DNA from 2 places in the Rhodococcus ruitaii genome. Region 2 is predicted to be linked to the other one. Evidence: riboswitches for the same ligand, from Rfam matches in the RefSeq annotation. Region 2 holds a riboswitch; the other holds the start of a gene.
What was found. Region 2 has a riboswitch for cyclic di-AMP ahead of ACZI8W_RS15620 (transglycosylase family protein). Riboswitches for the same ligand answer to the same signal wherever they lie in the genome.

Region 1 (10,288 bases), on a different contig from region 2:
AAGCCTTTGCTCGACGGGGCCCTGATCGAGAGGCGCGGAGGTCAGACTCGTTCGGTGAGCCAGTCGCCCCATCGGTCGACGACATCTTCCGCGTCCGATCCCACGATCTCGGTGAGTGCGTCACTCTGGTCGCCCTCCGGCGCCGGCCCGTCCGCGAGTGCGCGGTACAACGAGGTCAGTTCGTCTTCGCCGTACTCCTCTGCCAGGAACGTCGTGAGGCTCCACGCAGTCTCGTATGCGGTGCGGGATCGGCCCGGGTCGGCGAAGTCGGCGTCGGTGGGGATCCGTGCGGGTGCGCCGTTGCGGATGACCTCCCCGACGAGGTTCGGAGCGACTCGACGTAGGTCGGCACCGGTCACGGGCGTTCCGGTGCCGGATCGGTAGGCGATGTAGTCGGCGTATCCCTCGAGGATCCACATCGGTGATCCGTCCACGGTCTGCGGCCGGGCTGCGATGTGCACCAACTCGTGCCGGAGGACCGCGCGCAGGCCCTCCCTCGAGAGACGACCACCGGCCGCCGGGCTGAAGACGATGCGTTGGCCCGTTGCTCTGTCGTGCTCGGGATCGACCGCATCGGCGATCGCCACTGCAGCGATCTCGTCACCGTTGTGTGCCGTGCCCACCTGGTCGGTGAACTCCTCGTAGCTCGAGGTGACCAGCACGAGCGACCGTTCCGGCCAGTCCGTCCCCCACACCTCCGACACCGCGTCGACAGCGGCGGGAAGTTCGTCCGCGATGCTCTCGGCGAGGTCGGTGGTATCGGAGTGGGCGAGGATCATCGACGTACCACCGGCAGTCGCGGTGGTCGTCAGGTCGAGCGGTCCGTGGTCCCACAGCCCTCGCCATGTCGCAGACGCCGAATCCGGGAGAGGCCGGTCGGATGCGATCTTCCACCCGTCGTGACGCGCGACGAACAGCACCGCGACAGGTTTACGTGTCGGAGTCTCGTCTACACCCTCGACGCCGTAGCGCAACGTCACGGTGAGCGCGAGTAGCGGATCGTCTCCGAACCGGCGGCCAACTTCGGCCGGGACCTCGCTGGCGGGCTCGGCGCCGAGCTCGTATCCGAACTCGGCCAAGGGCACGAGGCTGAGCGCCTGCGCGCGACGGATCTCGGCGTCGAGCAACTCCGTTCCCGCTGCGGTGTCGATCACCTCGGCGAGAGCTGCGCTGTCGGAGCTACGCACCGCGGCGGCCCAGGAATCGAGCAGCGCCTGCAACTCCACACGGACGTCGGACTCGGACTGCTCGACGGTATCGAGGCCAACGAGAAGGGCGCCGACCGCCGCCACCACGAGCGCCAACCCAGCGAGCCCGATGCGCTCCCACAGCAGGCGGGGACGGGTTCGAGGCGGGGTCTCCGGCGCGGGCACGGCGGCAAGTGTATGTGGCGACCGGTCGCGTCCTCCGCGCCGCGTGGTTGTCCGGGGCGGTCAGTAGCGTCGTGCGCTGTGGAACGGGAAGCTGTCCATCGACTGCACCTTCACCGGCACGCCGAACGTCGAGGCGTGCACGATGTTTCCGTCGCCCGCGTAGATACCGACGTGTGACGCGTCGTTGTAGAAGATGATGACGTCGCCGGGTTGGAGATTGTCGCGCGAGACGGAGGTTCCGCCCTGCGCCTGCGCTTGACTGGAGCGCGGTACGGTCTTTCCGATCTGCTGATACGCCCAGACCACGAGGCCGGAGCAGTCGAACTGATCAGGCCCGGTGGCCCCCCACACGTACGGATCGCCGATCCGGGTGAGTGCGGCACGGAGGGCGCCTGCGCCGTTGCCGGGAATGAGATGCTCCATGATGCGCTCGGCGTCGAGACCGGGCGGGAACGGAGTGCCGGCGAGGATCGACTTCTCCTCGTCACTCAAATTGTCGAAGGCGTCGAGTACTGCGGCGATCTGCGCCTCCAGCTCGGTTTCCTGACGCTGCAGATCGTCGCGCAGCGTCTGCGCCTGCTCGGCTGCGACGCGCGCAGCTTCGGCCGATTCTTGCGATGCCGCGGCGGCGACCGCTGCCGCGTCGGTGGCTCGGCGGAACCCTTCGATCTCGCGATCGGTCTGCGCGCCGAGCACGTCGAGCATCACCATCTGGTCGAGCAGCTGCTGGGGCGAGTCGCTGACCATTACCGCGAAGAGCCGATTGGTGCGTGAACCCCGGTAGTTGGCTTGGGCCAGTTTGTCGACAGTGGGCTTGAAGCGTGCGACCTCGGCTTGGGCCGTGGCCAACACGTCCCGGTCGGTGGCGGCGCGAGCATCGAGGTCGTGTTGTTCGGCGATTCGGGCATCCAGTTCGATGCCGGCATGGTGCAGCGCTTCGGTGGCCTGCTCGGATCGACGGGACAGGTCGGCGAGATGTTCGAGTTTGGCGGTGGGACTGTCGCCGATGGGGTCGGCTGCTGCAGGCGCAGCCGTGAGCCCCAGAATGAGAAGGACACATGCGGCGAGAGCAGTGCGAACAGCCTGTCCGGCGGGAGCGGAGAACACGCGACTTGTCTTCCTTTCGCAAAAACCTCGATCGCAAAGATCTCGATCAGGTTACGGAATCGCATAGCTTCATGTCTACCCGCGGGTAGTGCGCTTCAATTCGTCGTTCACGATGTTCGTGATCGCCGATTCGACTCCACCAAGCGCGTCGAGGGTGGACCGGCACGTCGCCGATCCACCCTCCACAGGCACTGTTCGTCCGGTCAGAAGCGGCGAGCGCCGTCCACCGGCATCGAGTCGAGCGGCGCAACCTTCACCGGCTGACTCGAGGTCGACGCATGCACGATATTGCCGTCGCCGATGTAGATCCCGGTGTGACTTCCACCGTAGAAGGACACGACATCGCCGGGCTGCAACGCGCCTACCGGCACGGCCTGGCCCGCACCGGCCTGCTGGTAGCTGGTGCGGGGCACGCCCAGCCCCGCCTGCTGATACGCCCACTGCACGAGCCCCGAGCAGTCGAACGCGTTCGGGCCTGTTGCGCCGTAGACGTACGGGGATCCGACCTTACTGAGGGCGGCGTCAGCGGCGCGCTGGCCTACCGAGCTGAACGGCGCAGTGAAGGGAGCGGCTTCGGGGGCCGGTGGAATGAGGTTGGTGACCTCCGGCGGCAGGGTCACGCCGGCGGGAAGTTCGATGGTGCCGATTCCGGGGATGGTGACGGGCTCTGCCATCGCCGGACCGGCGGTGACGGTGACTGCACCGAGCGCGAGCGCACCGGCAACGAGAGCGCGACGTACCGTACGCTTGCTGTTCTGCGAGACCACGAGGGGATGTTCTCCAATTCTTCCGTTCACCCGCCGACCGAGTTAGCTGACGGATTCGGGCCGGAAGATCAGCCCTACCCCTCTCCCGCGAGTGCGGTGGAGGGGATTCACCCCAAGTAACGCGTGTGGGTCCCCGGCTCGGACACTCGAGGTCGAGCGGCCGATTAGGCGGTTACCTAGCGGCCCCAGCCCTCGGGAGTGGGCCGGACGTACTGTTCCGCTTGGTCTCAGGAAGGTTACGAAACTGCATCGCTGAGGCCAACCCCAACTCGCGGGGTATGCACTCTAAGTCCGTTTTGAGTATTTCAGAACCAGTGCCGCCGCCATTTCATAACAGCCCGATAACAACCCCGCGGCGGTCACCTCCACCCGGTCGACCGAATCGAGAGGGAGCGCACCCGCCGAGTGCGCATCGCCGTGACTCATCCCAGTTCAGAGCGTCGTTCGATCTTTTTGCGCGCCCGCCGGGCAACCACCCGGACGCACTGCACAGTCGCCCCGCACGGCACACGGTGACATCCCGCAGAAGACCTGCAGGATGAACCACCCGACCGGGTGTGATCCTCATCTCATCGGCGTGGAAGGTCCGGTTCTCGGGCGTGTCAGAGGCGGTTTCTACGCTCGTGCCCATGACGTCGTCTCCCACCGGCTCCGACACCACTCACGGGATTCAGCTGAGCTTCGACGAACTCGACACTCCCCTCCGCGACACCACCTTCGTCGTGGTCGATCTCGAAACCACGGGAGGACGTTCCGGCGACGACGCCATCACCGAGATCGGCGCGGTCAAGGTGCGCCACGGTGAAGTACTCGGCGAGTTCGCAACGCTCGTCGACCCCGGCCGGTCGATCCCTCCCGAGATCGTCCGCCTCACGGGCATCACCACCGCGATGGTCTATCAGGCGCCCCGTATCGAGGAAGTACTTCCCGCGTTCCTCGAGTTCGCCGGCGGCGCGGTCCTCGTAGCGCACAACGCGGGCTTCGACACCGGCTTCCTCCGTGCGGCGGCTGCACGCTGCGACGTGGCGTGGCCACGGTTCCCCGTCGTCTGCACCGTCAAACTGGCGCGGCGGGTCCTGGGACGCGACGAAGCACCCTCGGTGAAACTCTCCGCACTCGCCACCTTGTTCGACGTGTCGACGCAGCCCACACATCGCGCGCTCGACGACGCCCGCGCAACCGTCGAGGTGCTCCACGCGCTCATCGAGCGCGTCGGCAACCAGGGAGTGCACAGTCTCACCGAACTGCGGGACTACATCCCCGCCGTCACCGCCGAACAACGTGCCAAACGCACCCTGGCTGCGCATCTACCGCATCGCCCCGGCGTATATCTGTTCCGGGGCCCCTCGGACGAAGCGCTCTATATCGGCACGGCCGTGGATCTGCGTCGCCGTGTCCGCAACTACTTCACGGGTTCGGAGACCCGCCCCCGACTGCGCGAGATGGTCGCGCTGACGACCCGCATCGACCACGTCGAATGCGCGCACGGTCTCGAGGCCGGGATCCGCGAACTCCGACTCATTGCTGCCCACGCTCCCCCGTACAACCGCCGTTCCAAATACCCCACTCGCGGATGGTGGATCACACTCACCGACGAACCGTTCCCGCGCCTCGCGATCTCGCGCACACCCTCGACCGACGCGCTCGGTCCTTTCTCCGTCCGGAACGCAGCCGCCGACGTGGCCGCCACCCTCGCCGGGTTCAGTGGGCTGCGCACGTGTACCCGCCGGATCGGCCTGTCCGCGCGCCACGGCGACCGTTGCCCACCCGACGCTGTCGGTGCCTGTTCGGCGGCCTCGTTCGGTCCTCAGACTCCCGACGAGTATTCCGTTCAGGTCCGGCAGGCACGCGCGCTCCTCCGTGGCCACGACGCCTCGACGATCACACGAGCGCAGGAGCGCATCGACGAGTTGGCGGGCAAAGAACTGTTCGAGAACGCGGCACGATTACGCGACCGCACCGCCGACGCAGTCCGTGCCCTTCGACGCACGCAACGCCTCGCCGCGCTTGCCGCCATCGACGAACTGATCGCCGCCCGGCCCCGCCCCGAAGGGGGGTGGGATTTCGCCGTCGTGCGCGCCGGACGACTCGCGTCGGCCGGCGTCGCCGAACGTGGGGTGCGTCCCATGCCGGTCGTCGAGGCGATCACGGCGAGCGCCGAAACGATACGGCCCGGTCCAGGCCCTCTTCGCGGTGCGCCCCCCGAAGAGATAGGACAGCTTGCGCGGTGGCTGGACTCCGACGGGGTGCGCATCGTGCGGACCTCCCACGGATGGTCCGAGCCTGTCGAAGGCGCGGGCCGATGGAGCGAATGGGCCGAGTTGGCCCGCGAAGCGCGCGGGGCCTCCGGGCCGCCCCCGGAACCGGACGCCCACCGCATAGGCTGATCGGCACCGGAGGAAGATCTGCGTCATCGGAGTACAGACAAGTCACCGGAGTACACACAAGGAGTCCCCATGATCAACGCCATCGTCCTGATCGACGCCGACGCCCACCGCATCCCGGAAACCGCCCGAGCGGTGGCCGACCTCGCCGGGGTGGACACGGTGTACTCGTGTGCCGGGGACGTCGATCTCGTGGCGATTGTGCGGGTCCGCGACCACGAGCAGATCGCAGAGGTGGTCACGCGGGGCATCAACAAGGTCGAGGGCGTGAGCAAGACCGTCACGCACATTGCGTTCCAGTCGTATTCGAGCGACGACATCGAGGCGGGCTTCTCCATCGGGAACTGACCCGCTCCCGCGGCACATCCGCGCCAGGTGGTGTCCGCCCACACGGTGCGGGCACCACCTCGACACCATGACGGCTGGGGTCAGCGCTGGGCTTCGCCCCCGAGTCGGGTCGTCACGGCGGCCCACCTCTCGAGCACCTTCACGGCCGCGCCGCTGTCTACGGCGGCCGCGGCCGACTCGAGTCCGGCGGCAAGCGCTTCCTCGAGCCCACCGTCGATACCCCCACCGTCGATACCTCGGAACGCGGCAATCGCTCCCGCGGCATTGAGAAGCACAGCATCACGCACGGGCCCGGTCTCGCCCGCGAGGCATGCCCGTGCGACCACAGCATTCTCGGCTGCATCGCCACCTCGAAGCGCTTCGAGCGGCACGCGTGCGATCCCGAGCCTCGTCGGATCGAGCGTCCGAACCTCGACCGCGCCTCCTCGCACGATGTGCACGGTCGACGTCGTCGACGTCGTCAGCTCGTCGAGACCGTCGTCGCCACGAACGACCAGCGCCGATTTACCACGTTGCGCGAGCACCCCCGCAATGGTCGGTACCAATGACTCGAAGGCACAGCCGATCAGCCCGGCACGGGGACGCGCAGGGTTGGTGAGCGGACCGAGAACGTTGAACACGGTCGGGATCCCGATCTGCTTGCGCGGGGCAGCCGCGAACCGCAGGGCCGGGTGATACACCGGCGCGAAGCAGAATCCGATGCCCGCTTCCTCGAGCGAGCGTGCAACCTGCTCCGGCCCGAGATCGATGTGTACCCCGAGTTCCTCGAGCACGTCGGCGCCACCGCTCTTCGACGAGGCAGCCCGGTTCCCGTGTTTGACCACTCGGATACCCGCTGCGGCCACCACGAGCGCTGCCATTGTCGAGATGTTCACAGTGTTGGCACGGTCACCGCCGGTTCCGACGATGTCGACCGTGTCGTCGTCCACCGGCACCAGGTTCGCGTAGCCGAGCATCGTGTCGGCGAGAGCTCGCAACTCGTCCGGGGTCTCGCCCTTCATCTTCAGTGCGACACCGAACGCCGCGATCTGCGCGGGGGTTGCGTTGTCGGAGAAGATCTCGTCCATTGCCCAGACGGCCTCGGGTCGCGTCAGATCGCGGCCCGCTGTCAGCGATCCGAGTACTGCGGGCCAACTGGCGACCACCTCGTCCGCGGTCTGCCTCGCGTTCATCGCACCTACCCTTCGCCACATCCGACTCGCTGCCGAGCACTGTTGTGCCCTTCGCGGAGAAAGCTTAGCCAGGCGTTGTCCGGCGACTGCATGCATGGCACTCGGCCTGGAGCGGTCACTCGGGCTGGAGCGCGTCCCATCCGAGAGCATTGCCGCCGAGACGTTGGGCCAGCGACGCCATCCGCGACTTCTCCTGGGCGCAGTGCATCGCGTCGAGTCTCTGGACTCGCTGCAAGATCAGAGAGAGCGGTGCCTCCCCATCTGCGGCAGGGGCCGCAGAAGACACCGGAACCGGGGGCACGGAGGCCGTGTAACCGTCCTGACCGGCCAGCGCGAGAGCTTCCTCGACCAGCGCTGAGGGAAGCTGCAGATGGTGTCGCAGGACAGCATCGTCGGATTCGACCCAATACGGGGCCCGCTGTGTGCCACGATCGAGTGCGGCCGAGCATGCCTCCGAGTCGTCGAACGATTCGACGACGATCACGAGGTCCTGCCGGGTTCCGTCGAGGGGCTCTGGTCGCCGTCTCGTCACAAGCCGGCGGATTCTCCCCAGCAACCCCGGTTGTTCACTCATTCCGCCACCTTCACATCCGCCATATCGGGTTGCCCCGCGATCCGGGGACTCGGCATTTCTCACCTCGGGAACTGTGAAGACGCGCCGATTTCGGCCCCGATTGCCCATCACTTACTACGACGGGTCATACTAGCCAGCGTGACGAGCGCAGTAGGGACTTCAGGATCTGCAATCACACAGCGCGTGCACTCGTTGAACCGGCCCAACCTGGTCAGCGTCGGCACAATCGTGTGGTTGTCCAGTGAGCTCATGTTTTTCGCGGGGCTCTTCGCCATGTACTTCGTGGCACGGGCACAGGCGCCGGAGGGCATGTGGCCTCCGCCCCCCACCCACTTGAACCTGTGGGTAGCGGTACCGATCACCTCGGTGCTGATCGCATCCTCCTTCACCTGCCAGCTGGGTGTGTTCGCAGCCGAACGCGGCGACGTCTTCGGTCTTCGACGGTGGTACCTGATCACCCTCGCGATGGGCACATTCTTCGTGCTCGGTCAGGGTTACGAGTACATCGTCCTGGTCCAGGACGGCACCACCATCTCGGGCAGTGTGTACGGCTCGGTCTTCTACATCACCACCGGCTTCCACGGCCTGCACGTGATCGGTGGACTCATCGCATTCGTGTTCCTACTGTTCCGCACCAAGGTCAGTAAGTTCACTCCCGCGCAGGCCACCGCAGCCATCGTGGTGTCGTACTACTGGCACTTCGTCGACATCGTGTGGATCGCACTGTTTGCCACGATCTATTTCATCCGTTAGCCAGCTGAACGCTTAGGCAGCCCCCTGACGTCCAGTCAGTCCCGACTTACATATAAGGGATACAGATGAGTTCATCCCCACCTCTCGCACCCGAGGGTGACGACATGCCCGGTCGATCCTCGGCAGCTTCGGCTGCCACGTCCCGCCGTCAGCGCAAGCTCAGGCGCCGCGTCACCGGCGCCTTGGTACTGGCCCTCGGTCTCCTCAGCGCAGGCTTCCTCGCCTCGGCGCTGACACCCGACCCGCAGGTGGCCACTGCGCAGGACGATCAGAGCGCACTGATCCGCGAAGGCCAGCAGCTCTACGAGACCTCCTGCGTGACCTGCCACGGTGTCAATCTGCAGGGCATCGACGATCGCGGCCCCACGCTGATCGGCGTGGGCGAGGCTGCGGTCTACTTCCAGGTGTCCTCCGGTCGTATGCCGGCCGCCCGAAACGAGGCTCAGGCCCTGCGTAAGGACCCGAAGTTCGACGCCCATCAGACTGATGCTCTCGGCGCCTACATCCAGGCCAACGGTGGTGGGCCGACGGTCATCCGCGACGAGAACGGCGAGATCGCCCAGTCCTCGTTGCGCGGCAACGACATCGGACGCGGTAGCGAACTGTTCCGGCAGAACTGCGCATCGTGCCACAACTTCACCGGTCGCGGTGGCGCACTCTCGTCCGGCAAGTTCGCACCCATCCTCGACCCGGCCAATGAACAGCAGATCTACACCGCCATGGTCACGGGGCCGCAGAACATGCCGAAATTCTCCGATCGTCAGCTGACGATCGAGGAGAAGCAAGACATCATCGCATACGTCAAGTCTGTCAGCGAGACACAGGATCCGGGCGGCTACGGCCTCGGAGGCTTCGGGCCCGGCGCCGAAGGTCCCACGATGTTCGCCGTAGGCATCGTCGCGGTTGTCGGTGCTGCACTGTGGATCGGAGCAAGGTCATGAGTAGCGGCGACACGCCGAACAAGCACTCGATCGAGAACCTCGATCAGATGAGCCGCGACGATCTCGTCGAGCTCGGCACGAACCTCGACGGCGTCGATGTCGCGTTCCGCAAGGATCGGTGGCCCGTCGAAGGCACCCGCGCCGAGAAGCGCGCCGAGCGCAACGTGGCAGCCTGGTTCATCCTGGCCGGCATCGCAGGTGTTGCGTTCATCGCCGTCTACCTGTTCTGGCCATGGGAATACCAGAGCATCGACGACCCGCAATACGGGTGGTACAACCTCTACACCCCGCTGCTCGGTCTGACCCTGGGGCTGTCCATCCTCGGGATCGGTGTCGGCGCAGTCCAGTTCACCAAGAAGTTCATACCCGAAGAGGTGTCGATCCAGGATCGCCACGACGGCCCGTCGGCCGAGGTCGATCGCAAGACGATCGTCGCCGAGCTGGCAGACTCACTCGAGACCTCGACGCTGCCCCGGCGCAAACTCATCAAGCGGACCGCCATCTTCGGCGGTGGTGCACTGGGCGTCGGTCTGATCATGCCGCTCGGCGGACTGATCAAGAATCCGTGGGCCGAGGGTGACGACTCGTCGCTCTGGGTGTCCGGGTGGACGCCCCGCTACCAGGGCGAGACGATCTACCTGCGCCGCGATACCGGTCGCCCCCAGGACATCGTCCTGGTGCGTCCGGAAGACCTCGACGCGGGCGGCATGGAAACGGTCTTCCCGTTCCGTGAATCCGATCGCGGCGACGACCACGCGCTGCTCGACGGTCTTCGCGGTATCCGCAACTCGGTCATGCTCATTCGTCTGCGAACCGACGATGCCGAGCGCGCCATCAAGCGCAAGGGCCAGGAAAGCTTCAATTACGGC
Region 2 (10,288 bases):
GTTCGCCGTGAAGCTCGGGGAAGTCAGTGATGCCGGATCGAACGGTGCTTCACCGCGCAGGGCTTGCCCGACCCGGTGGGGGAGTTCGACGGTCTCGTCGTCGATGCGGGTGAGCAACCCGGACGTCAGGAGCTTCTGGACGGGACGGGTCTCGTCGGAACCGGGTGCGGCGTCGCGGGTGCGCCCGATCGGCGATGTCCGCGCCAGGGTGTCCAGAATGCTGCGTTGCGCGGGATCGAGCTCGGCGAGTATCGCGTCGAGCTCTTCGCGGGTGAACGCGTCCGTTTCGGGTGTGCGTCCGACCCGCCACGGCACGGCTTCCACGGCGGCCGCGACGAGACGCAGCCCGTCGGGGGTGTCCCACACCAGGAGAACGGAGCGCAGCCTGTCGAGAATCCGATCGACGGCTTTGGCGGGGATTCGTCCCCGCAAGTTGTCGACGAGGGTTTTCCTCGTCACGCCGTCGTCGACGGCCCCGAGCCGGGCCAATGCCTCGATGATCCCGAACTCGGCTGTGGTGAAGTCGCTCGCTGCGCGGAACACCGACGCGCGTTGGCGTGCGCGGTTCGCGAGCACGGTCATCGTCGCGGGCGGGGGCACCACCAGATCGGGTCTCGCGCGCAGGAGAGCAACGAGTTCGGTGTCGCGGCGATCGGACAGCCACCGGGCGAGCGAGTCCGATCCGGTGTCGGGGGCGGGCATGGTGGGTGTCATCCGGTCAAGGTTAGAGACCTGAGATGGCTTAACACGAACTCACCTGCCAAAATGGGCGTCATGGCTGACAAATCGAAGAACCTCTACGTTGATCGCGGATGGCCGGAGTTGGCAGACGGCGACCATGCTGTCACCGAACTGTCGTCGACGCGTTCGGGTCCGCTCTCCCCGTACGGCGAGGACGCCGAGTTCCCGGTCCCGGCGGACGAGCTTCCGTACACGCATCCCCGCACCGTCATCAACCGCTGAGTTCCTCGACATCGAGATTTCCTCGACTGTCGGACTCCCCACGTCGAAGAACCCCGCACCGAATCGGCGGTGCGGGGTTCTTCGTTCGTTCGTGGCGTGCTGCCTACTGGGGCAGAACCGCGCGGACGGCGTCGAGCACGGCCGGGTCGAGCGCGATACCGGCGGACTGCAGGGCGTCGACGCCCTGTTCGAAGCCGTCGACGATGCCCTGGGCCTCGGCGGGCAGTGCCGGGTCTCCGGGGAGCTGCGGAATCTGACGATCCTCGGTGACCGGCGAAGGTGTCGACTGGGTGGTGCCGCTGGGTGCGTCACGCTGTGTCGGAGCGCTGGACAGTCCGAGGCTCGAGGAGCAGGACGGCCATGCGCCCCAGCCCTGGCCTGCGAGGACACGCTCTGCGACAGCGATCTGCTGGTCGCGGCTGGCCTGGTTGGCGGTGGGTGCGTACTCCTGGCCGCCGTAGGCGTTCCAGGTGCTCGGCGAGAACTGCAGGCCGCCGTGGTAGCCGTTGCCGGTGGCGATGGCCCAATTGCCACCGGACTCACACTGTGCGAGGCGATCCCAGTCGGAGTCCGGGGCTGCGGCGGCGGTGCCGCTGAATGCGACACCTGTGACTCCGAGGACGGCGCCGGTCAGCGCGAATTTCGCGACGGTCCGGCCGGTATTGGTGGGCTTGCGATGGCGTCCGCTCATGTCGGTTCTGTTCCTCTCCGCACGCGCCTACGAGGTCAGCTGTCGGGTTCGGACTGAAGAGGTAGTCCGGCCGTTGCGCTCGGCGAGCGTTCCGGCTTCACCCCAAGGCCTGTCGCGTGAGCGACCGGCCGGGCCTCCGGGAAGCGTCCGGCGGGGGCCGGGTGCTTCCGAGGGAGACCGGTTGGGTCCCCCGTTTCCTGTCCCTCGTGGATCGTTTGTCGGGATAACCGGACTTCCGCGGGACAGGAATTTGGCGCGGCGGGCCCGGGTTGGTTGGACCAGGTGGTCCGACCGCTGACGACGGTAACGGTTCGGGTGGGCGAGTGTCACTAATTGATAACGCGCGACCGTTCGTGGTCTCGGAGCTGTGCAGGGTTGATGCGGCAGCGAACTCGCTGGTAGTCGGGCGAGTGGGCCGCCAAACCCGATTCGAGCCCGTGCCGTTATCAGCTCGTTATGTGAGTAAGGTCACATGTATGTCGGGCGGGCGTCGACGGGAACGATGTCTTTCCCGAGCGGCATCAGGCAGATCGGGATCATCTTGAGGTTCGCGATTGCGAGCGGAATACCGATGATCGTGATGGCCATGGCGAGTGCTGTCGCGATGTGCCCGAGGGCCAGCCAGATGCCGGCGATCACGACCCAGATCACATTCCCGATCAGCGATCCCGCCCCCGCTGTCGGTTTGTCGACCGTCGTCTTCCCGAACGGCCACAGTGCGTAGACGCCGATCCGGAACGCGGCGATACCGAACGGGATCGTGATGATGAGGATGCAGCAGATGATGCCGGCGAGGAAGTATCCGAGTGCAAGCCACAAGCCGCCGAAGATGAGCCAGATGATGTTGAGAATTACTCTCATGAGCCGTTACCGCCCTTCGCGCGTCGGCCCGATTGCAGGGCGAACGCGATGGCCAGCGCGAAGCCGAGCGGCCACGCGAGGGTGAGTAGGAACAGGACGAGGCCCGGCTTGCCGTCGGTGACGATCGGCGTCAGGAATATTGCGACCACCGCCACGATGCCCACCACGAAGCACACGATCGCGGCGTTGAACAGCCCCTTGCGAGGCGCATGAGCGGAATCGGAAGAAGAGTTACCCACGGCGCCTACGGTAGTCGCCGGCGGTCGGGGGCGGTATCGGCCTCGGGGTACACTGAATTTCGTCTGCGCGTCCCGCTCGATGAGGTTGGGGCGCGTTGTTTTGCATGTCCATATCGTGTCCTCGGGGCACGGCCGTCCAGGAGCAGGTGAGCGCGGTGCCGACCGGCAAGGTGAAGTGGTACGACGTCGAGAAGGGCTTCGGCTTCCTGTCCCAGGACGAAGGCGAGGACGTCTATGTCCGCGCGTCCGCCCTCCCCGAAGGTGTCGAGAGCCTCAAAGCAGGCCAGCGCGTCGAATTCGGGATGGCAGTCGGTCGTCGTGGCCCCCAGGCCCTCAAGGTCGCGTTGCTCGAGCAGCCATCGCTGCGGCAGCAGTCCGGGCGGCGTGAGGCGCCGGCGCGTGAACGACGCTCACCCGACGAACTGCACGGCATGGTCGAGGACATGATCAAGCTCCTCGAGGCCGCGGTCCAACCCGACCTGCGCCGTGGGCGCTACCCGGACCGGAAGGCGGGGCAGCGGATCTCCGAGGTCATGCGCGCCATCGCCCGCGAACTCGACCACTGAGAGACAGACCACCGGAGAACAAGCGCACAATGCCGCATCCGAACGGATACGGCATCGTGCGTCGGTAAGCCCATCCCGGCTGCGCGCCTCAGAATGTCTGCACGGCCCACACTGCATGGGCGATCGGCTCGCCCGTCTCGTCGACCACAGCGGAGGGCAGTTGGACCTCCACGCCGAGCAACTGCAGACTCGGATCGCTCGGCACGGTGACTGCGCGCTGCTGTCCCGGCTCGACCATGATCCCGTCGAGGAACGTCTCTCCTGTCTGAAGATCGCCGTACACGGCGATCAGGCGCCACGGTGCATCGGAGATCCCCGGCGGCAGCGACAACTGAAGCGGATATCCGGCGCGGACGGAGAGCTGGGTGATGGGATTCTCGACGCAGTTCTCCAGGTTGATGTTGCAGTGCTGCGTCGGGGGCACCGTGACGGAGCTGCCGTCTCCGTAGGCGGTGATCTCGGGCAGCCGGGGCTCGGCCGAGTCGACGAGTTTCCAGACCACCGCGCCGATCCCCACAGCGACCACCACCAGGACTATCGCGATCAACGCGATCGCCTTCTTCGTCCGGGCTTGCAGATTCATCGGCTCCCATTTCGTGTCGGCTGCCCGCTCTCGCGCACTCGGCGCTCGTCGGCAGTTTCGGTGGAGGCATGCTCGGGCCTCCTGCCGCCCAAGCCGGGCAGCAACGTCTTCCCACGGTAGGTGAGCAGGGTCTGGGTGAAACCGAGGACCAGCACCAGCGTCACGACCGAGAAGCCGATCCACAGCTCGGTGGGCAGCAGCACCCCCATTGCGCCGCCCAGAACCCAGCTCAGCTGAAGGACTGTTTCCGACCGGCCGAAACCGGACGCGATCGATTCCTCCGGCAGGTCCTGCTGCAGCGACGCGTCCAGCGACACCTTCGCAAGCGCACTCGCGCACGCAGCGACCAACGCGGCCAAGGCAGCGGCGAACACATTGTCCGTTGCGGCGACGATCGCTGCGACGACAACCGCTGCGGCGGCGCATCGCACCACGATCAGCGCGGGGCGGCCCAGCGCCATTCGTGCGCCGGTCGCGTTCCCCGCGAAGTTGCCGATTGCGGCGGCAGCGCCGACCAATCCGAGCATCGCGGCCTGCATGAGTGGCGATTGTTCGGTGGCGCTCTTCGCCACGAACGCGATGAACAGGGTGAGGAAGCCGGTGAGCACACGGATGGTGCCGTTACCCCACAGGCCGGTGACGACCGTGCGGCCGAGCGGCTGCCGGTTCTTGCCGCTGGACGAGATCACCTCGGCCTTGGTGTCGAGGGTCTTGGTGTCGAGCACCTCGGTGCGGGTATCGGACCCGTGGTACGAGAGTGTCGCGGGTACCTCGCCCTCGGTGACCTCGACCCACGCCGGAATCCGCATGCTCAGGTACGCGCCGAGCACGGTGATCGCGGCGCACAGCCACAGTGCGCCTGCCGAGTCGAACGCCCACGCCGCCGCGCCGGCGATCGCGCCGGCGCCGAGCGTTCCTCCGACCAGGCCGAACACGGTGAGTCTGGAGTTGACACGTACCAGGTCTATCTCGGGTGGCAGTACGCGCGGGGTGACCGCGGACTTGAGCACCGCGAACGATTTGCTGAGCACCATCATTGCCAGTGCTGCCGGATACAACGCCCAACTGTCGAAGTTGAAGATCAAGATGACGGCGAGGACGGTCCGCAACCCGAACGACGTCGCCAGCGCCACTCGACGCCCATGCTGGAGCCGGTCCAGGAGCGGACCGATCAGCGGGGCGATGACGGCGAACGGCGCGATCGTGATGAGCAGATACAACGCGACCTTGGCTTTGTCCTCGCCGGTGGCGGCCGAGAAGAAAAGTGTGTTCGCCAGTGCGACCGCCATCGCGGCGTCGGCCGCGAAGTTCGCCATGGTCGCATACATCAGCGCTGTCAGGCCTGATTTGTCGGCGCCGTCAGCGGTCGCGGCGCGACGGAATGTGGCGATGCCCTTGTGGGTGAGCTCGCGGCTTCGGAAGGCCGCAACACGCGTCACAGTGAGCTTGCGAGGCATCCGCGGTGCGCGGGGGCCCTCGTTGTCACTCGACCGGCTGTTGGCACCCGACCGGACGTCCTTCGCGGCCGCGGATGCGCCGGTGCCTTCCGAACCCGAGCGGTGTGATTCGTCGGTCGGATGTAAAGGCGGCAACGGTGTGCGGCGCGCAGAGGCGCGCCGCGGCGGCGGATAGTTGCTGTACCCCGGATGCCGAGAACCCGGGGCACGATCGTCCGCCTTGTCGGCAGGTCGCTCTTCCCGTTCGGTCACTCTTCGATTCTTCACCACCGCGTACCTGTTGTGCAGTCGGGCCGGGTGTGGCGTCGCTCGTGTCGCGGGGTTACGGGACGAACCGGACTTCGAACAGTGTCGGCCACAACTTTCCGGTCACGAGGAAGCGGTCCGTGCCCGGGATGTGGGCGATCCCGTTCAGCACGTCGACACCGTCACGATCAGCGGCGGAAAATCGCTCGAGCAGGCTAGACGCGTCGATCACTGCGCTGACCCGACCGGTCTCGGGGTCGATCCGCACGATCTCTTCGGATGTCCACACGTTCGCGTAGACGGCGCCGTCGTCGGTGCATTCGAGCTCGTTGAGATTCGACACGGCGCGACCGTCGCGATGTACCGTCACCCGCCCGAGTTCCGCGAACGTGCCACGATCCCGAAACGTCAGGTCCGCAGAGCCGTCGCTCATCACCAGGCGGTCGGGCTGGTCGCACAGGCCCCAGCCCTCGCCGTCGTAGTCGACACGCCGCAGCTCGGTGAGACTGTCGCGGTCGCGGACGAACGCCACGCCGTCTTTCCATGTGAGTTGCCACACCAACCCGTCGGCAACGGTGATGCCCTCGCCGAACATGTCGTCGGGGAGCGGCACCCGGGTGCGCTCGGTGAGTGTGTCGAGCGGGCGGACCGACACCCACGATGATCCCTCGCGCCCGGTGCTCTCGAACAGTTCACCGGCGTCGACTTCGAGACCCTGGGTGAACGCCGCCGGATCGTGGGGATGCTCTGCAACGATCTCGACGCGTAGTTCGTCCGCAGGCGAACCGGGTTCGTCGACGACGGTGTCGCTGCAGCCCGCGGTCAGGAGGACGGGGAGGGCGAGGACGAAGGTGGCCGATCGACGCGTCATGTGCCCATCTTCCCGTTGGCTTCTGCCACTTCTTCACAGACTTCTGCCATTTCTTCACAGTCTTCTGTCGTTTCTTCACGGACTTCCGCCGGCTCTGCACCGCCGTCTCAGGTGTCTTCTCATGGCCGGGCACCATGCCGGGGCATCGGTCCGGCACAATGGAGCTTGTGAGCGTTGCATCTTCAGCCGTTGCCCCCGGAACGGTTCCATCGGTGGATCCGGCCGTCCGATCGGTGCTCGCCCAGGCCGTGGAGGTAGCTCGGGTTGCCTTGATCGAGCTCGACGAGGGCGTTGTCGGCACCTATCTGGGTGTCACTGCCGAGGACGAATGCGCAGCCACGCACCGCTTCGCGGCCGACCTGCCCGGATATCACGGCTGGCAGTGGGCTGTCGTGGTGGCCGCGGCACCCGAATCCGATCACGTCACCGTCAGTGAACTCGTATTGCTGCCGGGCCCCGAATCTCTGGTCGCGCCCGACTGGGTGCCGTGGAACGAACGAATCCGCCCCGGCGACCTGGGCCCCGGCGACCTGCTGGCCCCCGCACCGGACGACGAGCGGCTCGTGCCGGGCTACACCGCCTCCGGCGATCCCGACGTCGACGAGACTGCCGGCGAGATCGGGCTCGGCCGTAAGCAGGTGATGAGTCTCGAAGGCCGGCTCGTCGCAGCACAGCGATGGTTCGACGGTGAGTACGGCCCCCATTCGGAGATGGCCAAGGCCGCACCGTCGACGTGCATGTTGTGCGGGTTCTACCTACCGCTCGCGGGGTCGCTGCGGGCTGCGTTCGGTGTGTGCGGAAACGAATTCGCCGCCGACGGGCATGTGGTGCACGCGGGTTTCGGTTGCGGTGCGCATTCCGATACCACCCTGCCGACCGGTGCGGGTTCGCCGCAGTTCGACGCGTACGACGACGGCGCGGTCGAAATCGTCGAGCTCCCTGACGTTGCTGCAGCGCACACCGAGAACGCATCCGCCGAGAACGCACCCGCCGAGAACACACAGTCGGAACAGACCGACTGACGTGCACGTCGCCGACACCGCCGGCGCACGTTCAGTGCGCGGTATGCGCACGGACCCCTTCGACACCGCGGCGCTACGTGACGGTCTCGTGGCCGCGTGGACATCGTCGCCGACGCGCCTTCGGGAGGATATCGCTACCGAAGCGGATCTCGTCCGCTCCGGATACCGCGACCGGGTTCTGACCGAGCTGGCGCAGAACGCGGCCGACGCGGCGAGTCGTGCCGGAATCGCGGGGACCCTGCGAGTGTGGCAGGTCGGTACCTGTCTGCACATCGCCAACACCGGAGCGCCCCTCGACGACACCGGTGTGCAGGCGCTGACGGCGTTGCGTGCGTCGAGCAAGACCGGGGGTGTGGGGCAATTCGGAGTCGGATTCACTGCGGTCCTCGCGATTTCGGACGAGGTCGAGGTGCGCTCGAGTACCGGGTGCATCAGGTTCTCTGCTGCGCAGACCCGAGAGGTCCTGGCCGAACACGGATTGGCTGTCCCCGACGGTGTGCCGACCCTGCGCCTGGCGTGGCCGAGCACGGCTGCGCCGGTCGCGGGGAGCGACACCGAAGTGGTACTCGATGTCCGGCCCGGAATCGACGCCGAGACGCTGCTCGACGATTTCCGTCGTGAGGCGATCGATCTGCTGCTCGAATTGCCCGCACTGCAGACGATCGTCATCGACGACGACGAGTTCGTCCGTACCGAACGTGTCGTCGAGTCCGGGCTTCGGGAACTCCGTATCGGTGATCATTGCTGGTGGGAGCATCGCGGACCTTCTGCACGATGGCTCGTGCCCGTTGTCGACGGCGTGATCCGGGCTGTCGGCGACGACGTGCTCCGCGCACCCACCCGATCGGACGAGGAACTGTCGTTGCCGGCGCTCGTCGTCGCCGACGTTCCGATGCAACCGGACCGCCGACGGATGCTGCCGGGCGCGCCGGTCGAACATCTCGTTCGGGGATACGCCGACTTCGTCGCCGCATTGCCCGGTGATCAGCGACTCGCGCTGATACCGACACCGGGTTTCGCGCGGAGTGAGGTCGACGGGCGCATCCGGGAAGCGTTGGTCGAAGAGTTGCGGCGCACCAGGTGGCTCCCCGCAGCAGACGGCGGAGACGACCTCGCACCCGACCGCGCGACTGCACTGACCGGATTGGACGACGCCCTGGCGCACGCTCTCGACGAGGTCGTGCCCGGACTGATCTCCCCGGCGCTGTGCTCGCCGCGACACGCGGCTGCGCTCGCTGCCGTCGACGTGCACCGCATCGGTCTCGCACGAGTCGCCGATCTGCTTGCCGGGCAGTCGCGGGAACCGGCCTGGTGGAACCGCCTGTACGAGGCACTGACACCGCTGGTGGTCGATGCTGTCACCGCGGAGGAACTCGCGGCGCTGCCGGTGCCGCTGTCCGACGGACGGACCGTGACGGGCCCCCGGACCACGGTCTTGCACGACCTCGGCTCCGTCTCGTTGCCGTGGGTGCGGCTCGTGCACCCCGATGCAGCGCACCCGCTGCTGACCCGTCTCGGCGCAGGCACCGTGACCGCCGAGGATCTGCTCGGTGATCCGGCCCTCGCCGCAGCCGTGGACGACGTGCACCACGACCTCGACGACCAGGAGGCGAGGGACCTCGCCGATGTCGTATTGACGCTCGTCGCGCAGGTTCCCGCTGGTGCTGTGCCCCGTGAACTCGGGGCCTTGCTGTTGCCCGACACGGACGGCGAACTCGTCCCCGCGGACGAGCTGCTCCTCCCGGACGCCCCCCTCGCGGAGGCTCTCGTCGAGGATTCGCCGTTCGGCACCGTCGACGTGGATCTCGTCGAAAAGTACGGCGCCGACGCGCTGCGTGCGATCGGCGTGGGGTGGGGATTCACCGTGTTGCGCGCCGAGTTACCGACCGGACCCGACCACGACCTGCCCGATGAGGACGCGTGGTGGCAGACCATCGACACCGACCCCGACACGCTGGTCGCGGTGCGTGATCTCGATCTCGTCGAGGAGACCCGCTGGGACCGGGCCCTCACGCTGCTGGCCGTGGAGCCCGACACCGCCGCGACACTCACCGACCGCAACGGCTACACCGCGTGGTGGCTGCGTCACTATGCCGTCCTGGGTGAGCAGCCGCTCGGCCACCTCCGGTACGTGGACGATGCCGTATTCGAAGGCCTGCTCGATCCGTGTACACATCCCGATGCGGGGGCGTTCCGCGCGTGCCTGGCCGGAACCGGGATCGACGATCCAGACCTCGCCGAGATCCTGCTCGATCGGCTCGCCGACCCGGAGCGTCGCCCCGACCCGGCAGTTGTCGTCGCCGCACACACCGCGCTCGCGCGGTCCTACGCGGCAGGCACCGTCGATCTCGACACGGTGATCCTCCCGGCCGGGGTCCGCAGCCTTGCAGGTGCTGTCGTCGATGCCGCAGATGCTCTCGTGGCCGACCTGCCGTGGTTCGCTGCGGTGATCCCGGCCGATCGGCTCGTCGCCGTCGACCACACCGCCGCGGCCGCGCTCACCGAACTGCTCGACGTCGCCGCCGCATCGGCCGTGATGTCGGGCGAACCGACCGGACCGGGCCGGAGCACGACGTGGCGGCGTGAACCGGATGCGGTGCTTGCCTCGGTGACGATGGGACTACCGTTGCCGGCGAGGCCGCTGGTGGTGCACGAGCGGCTCACCGTGTGTTGCACCGGCGCGATCACCGGCGACCGCGACGTGCCGTGGTGGATCGACGCGGCCGGCACCGTTCACTGCACGCGCCCCGGTCTGCCGGGCGCGATCGCCGGGTTGTCGCGCAGCTCGT

Region 1: another riboswitch for cyclic di-AMP. It lies ahead of ACZI8W_RS23935 (C40 family peptidase); the one in region 2 lies ahead of ACZI8W_RS15620 (transglycosylase family protein).

Annotation. Positions count from the first base shown of each region.
Region 1 covers NZ_JBUYWC010000022.1:64,329-74,616, forward strand. Annotated here, with positions in the region: gene ACZI8W_RS23925 (DUF1570 domain-containing protein) at 42-1,373, opposite strand; gene ACZI8W_RS23930 (C40 family peptidase) at 1,434-2,480, opposite strand; gene ACZI8W_RS23935 (C40 family peptidase) at 2,684-3,247, opposite strand; cyclic di-AMP (ydaO/yuaA leader) riboswitch at 3,263-3,428, opposite strand; gene ACZI8W_RS23940 (DEDD exonuclease domain-containing protein) at 3,877-5,634, shown strand; gene ACZI8W_RS23945 (Lrp/AsnC family transcriptional regulator) at 5,704-5,979, shown strand; gene trpD (anthranilate phosphoribosyltransferase) at 6,060-7,151, opposite strand; gene ACZI8W_RS23955 (hypothetical protein) at 7,267-7,725, opposite strand; gene ctaE (aa3-type cytochrome oxidase subunit III) at 7,864-8,478, shown strand; gene qcrC (cytochrome bc1 complex diheme cytochrome c subunit) at 8,583-9,419, shown strand; gene qcrA (cytochrome bc1 complex Rieske iron-sulfur subunit) at 9,416-10,288, shown strand, end outside.
Region 2 covers NZ_JBUYWC010000011.1:31,655-41,942, reverse strand. Annotated here, with positions in the region: gene ACZI8W_RS15630 (helicase-associated domain-containing protein) at 1-714, opposite strand, end outside; gene ACZI8W_RS15625 (hypothetical protein) at 775-963, shown strand; gene ACZI8W_RS15620 (transglycosylase family protein) at 1,067-1,654, opposite strand; cyclic di-AMP (ydaO/yuaA leader) riboswitch at 1,663-1,904, opposite strand; gene ACZI8W_RS15615 (YccF domain-containing protein) at 2,123-2,515, opposite strand; gene ACZI8W_RS15610 (hypothetical protein) at 2,512-2,754, opposite strand; gene ACZI8W_RS15605 (cold-shock protein) at 2,910-3,320, shown strand; gene ACZI8W_RS15600 (DUF2771 domain-containing protein) at 3,409-3,903, opposite strand; gene ACZI8W_RS15595 (MFS transporter) at 3,900-5,612, opposite strand; gene ACZI8W_RS15590 (glutaminyl-peptide cyclotransferase) at 5,683-6,477, opposite strand; gene ACZI8W_RS15585 (DUF3027 domain-containing protein) at 6,636-7,499, shown strand; gene ACZI8W_RS15580 (sacsin N-terminal ATP-binding-like domain-containing protein) at 7,543-10,288, shown strand, end outside; gene ACZI8W_RS15575 (phosphatase PAP2 family protein) at 10,287-10,288, shown strand, end outside.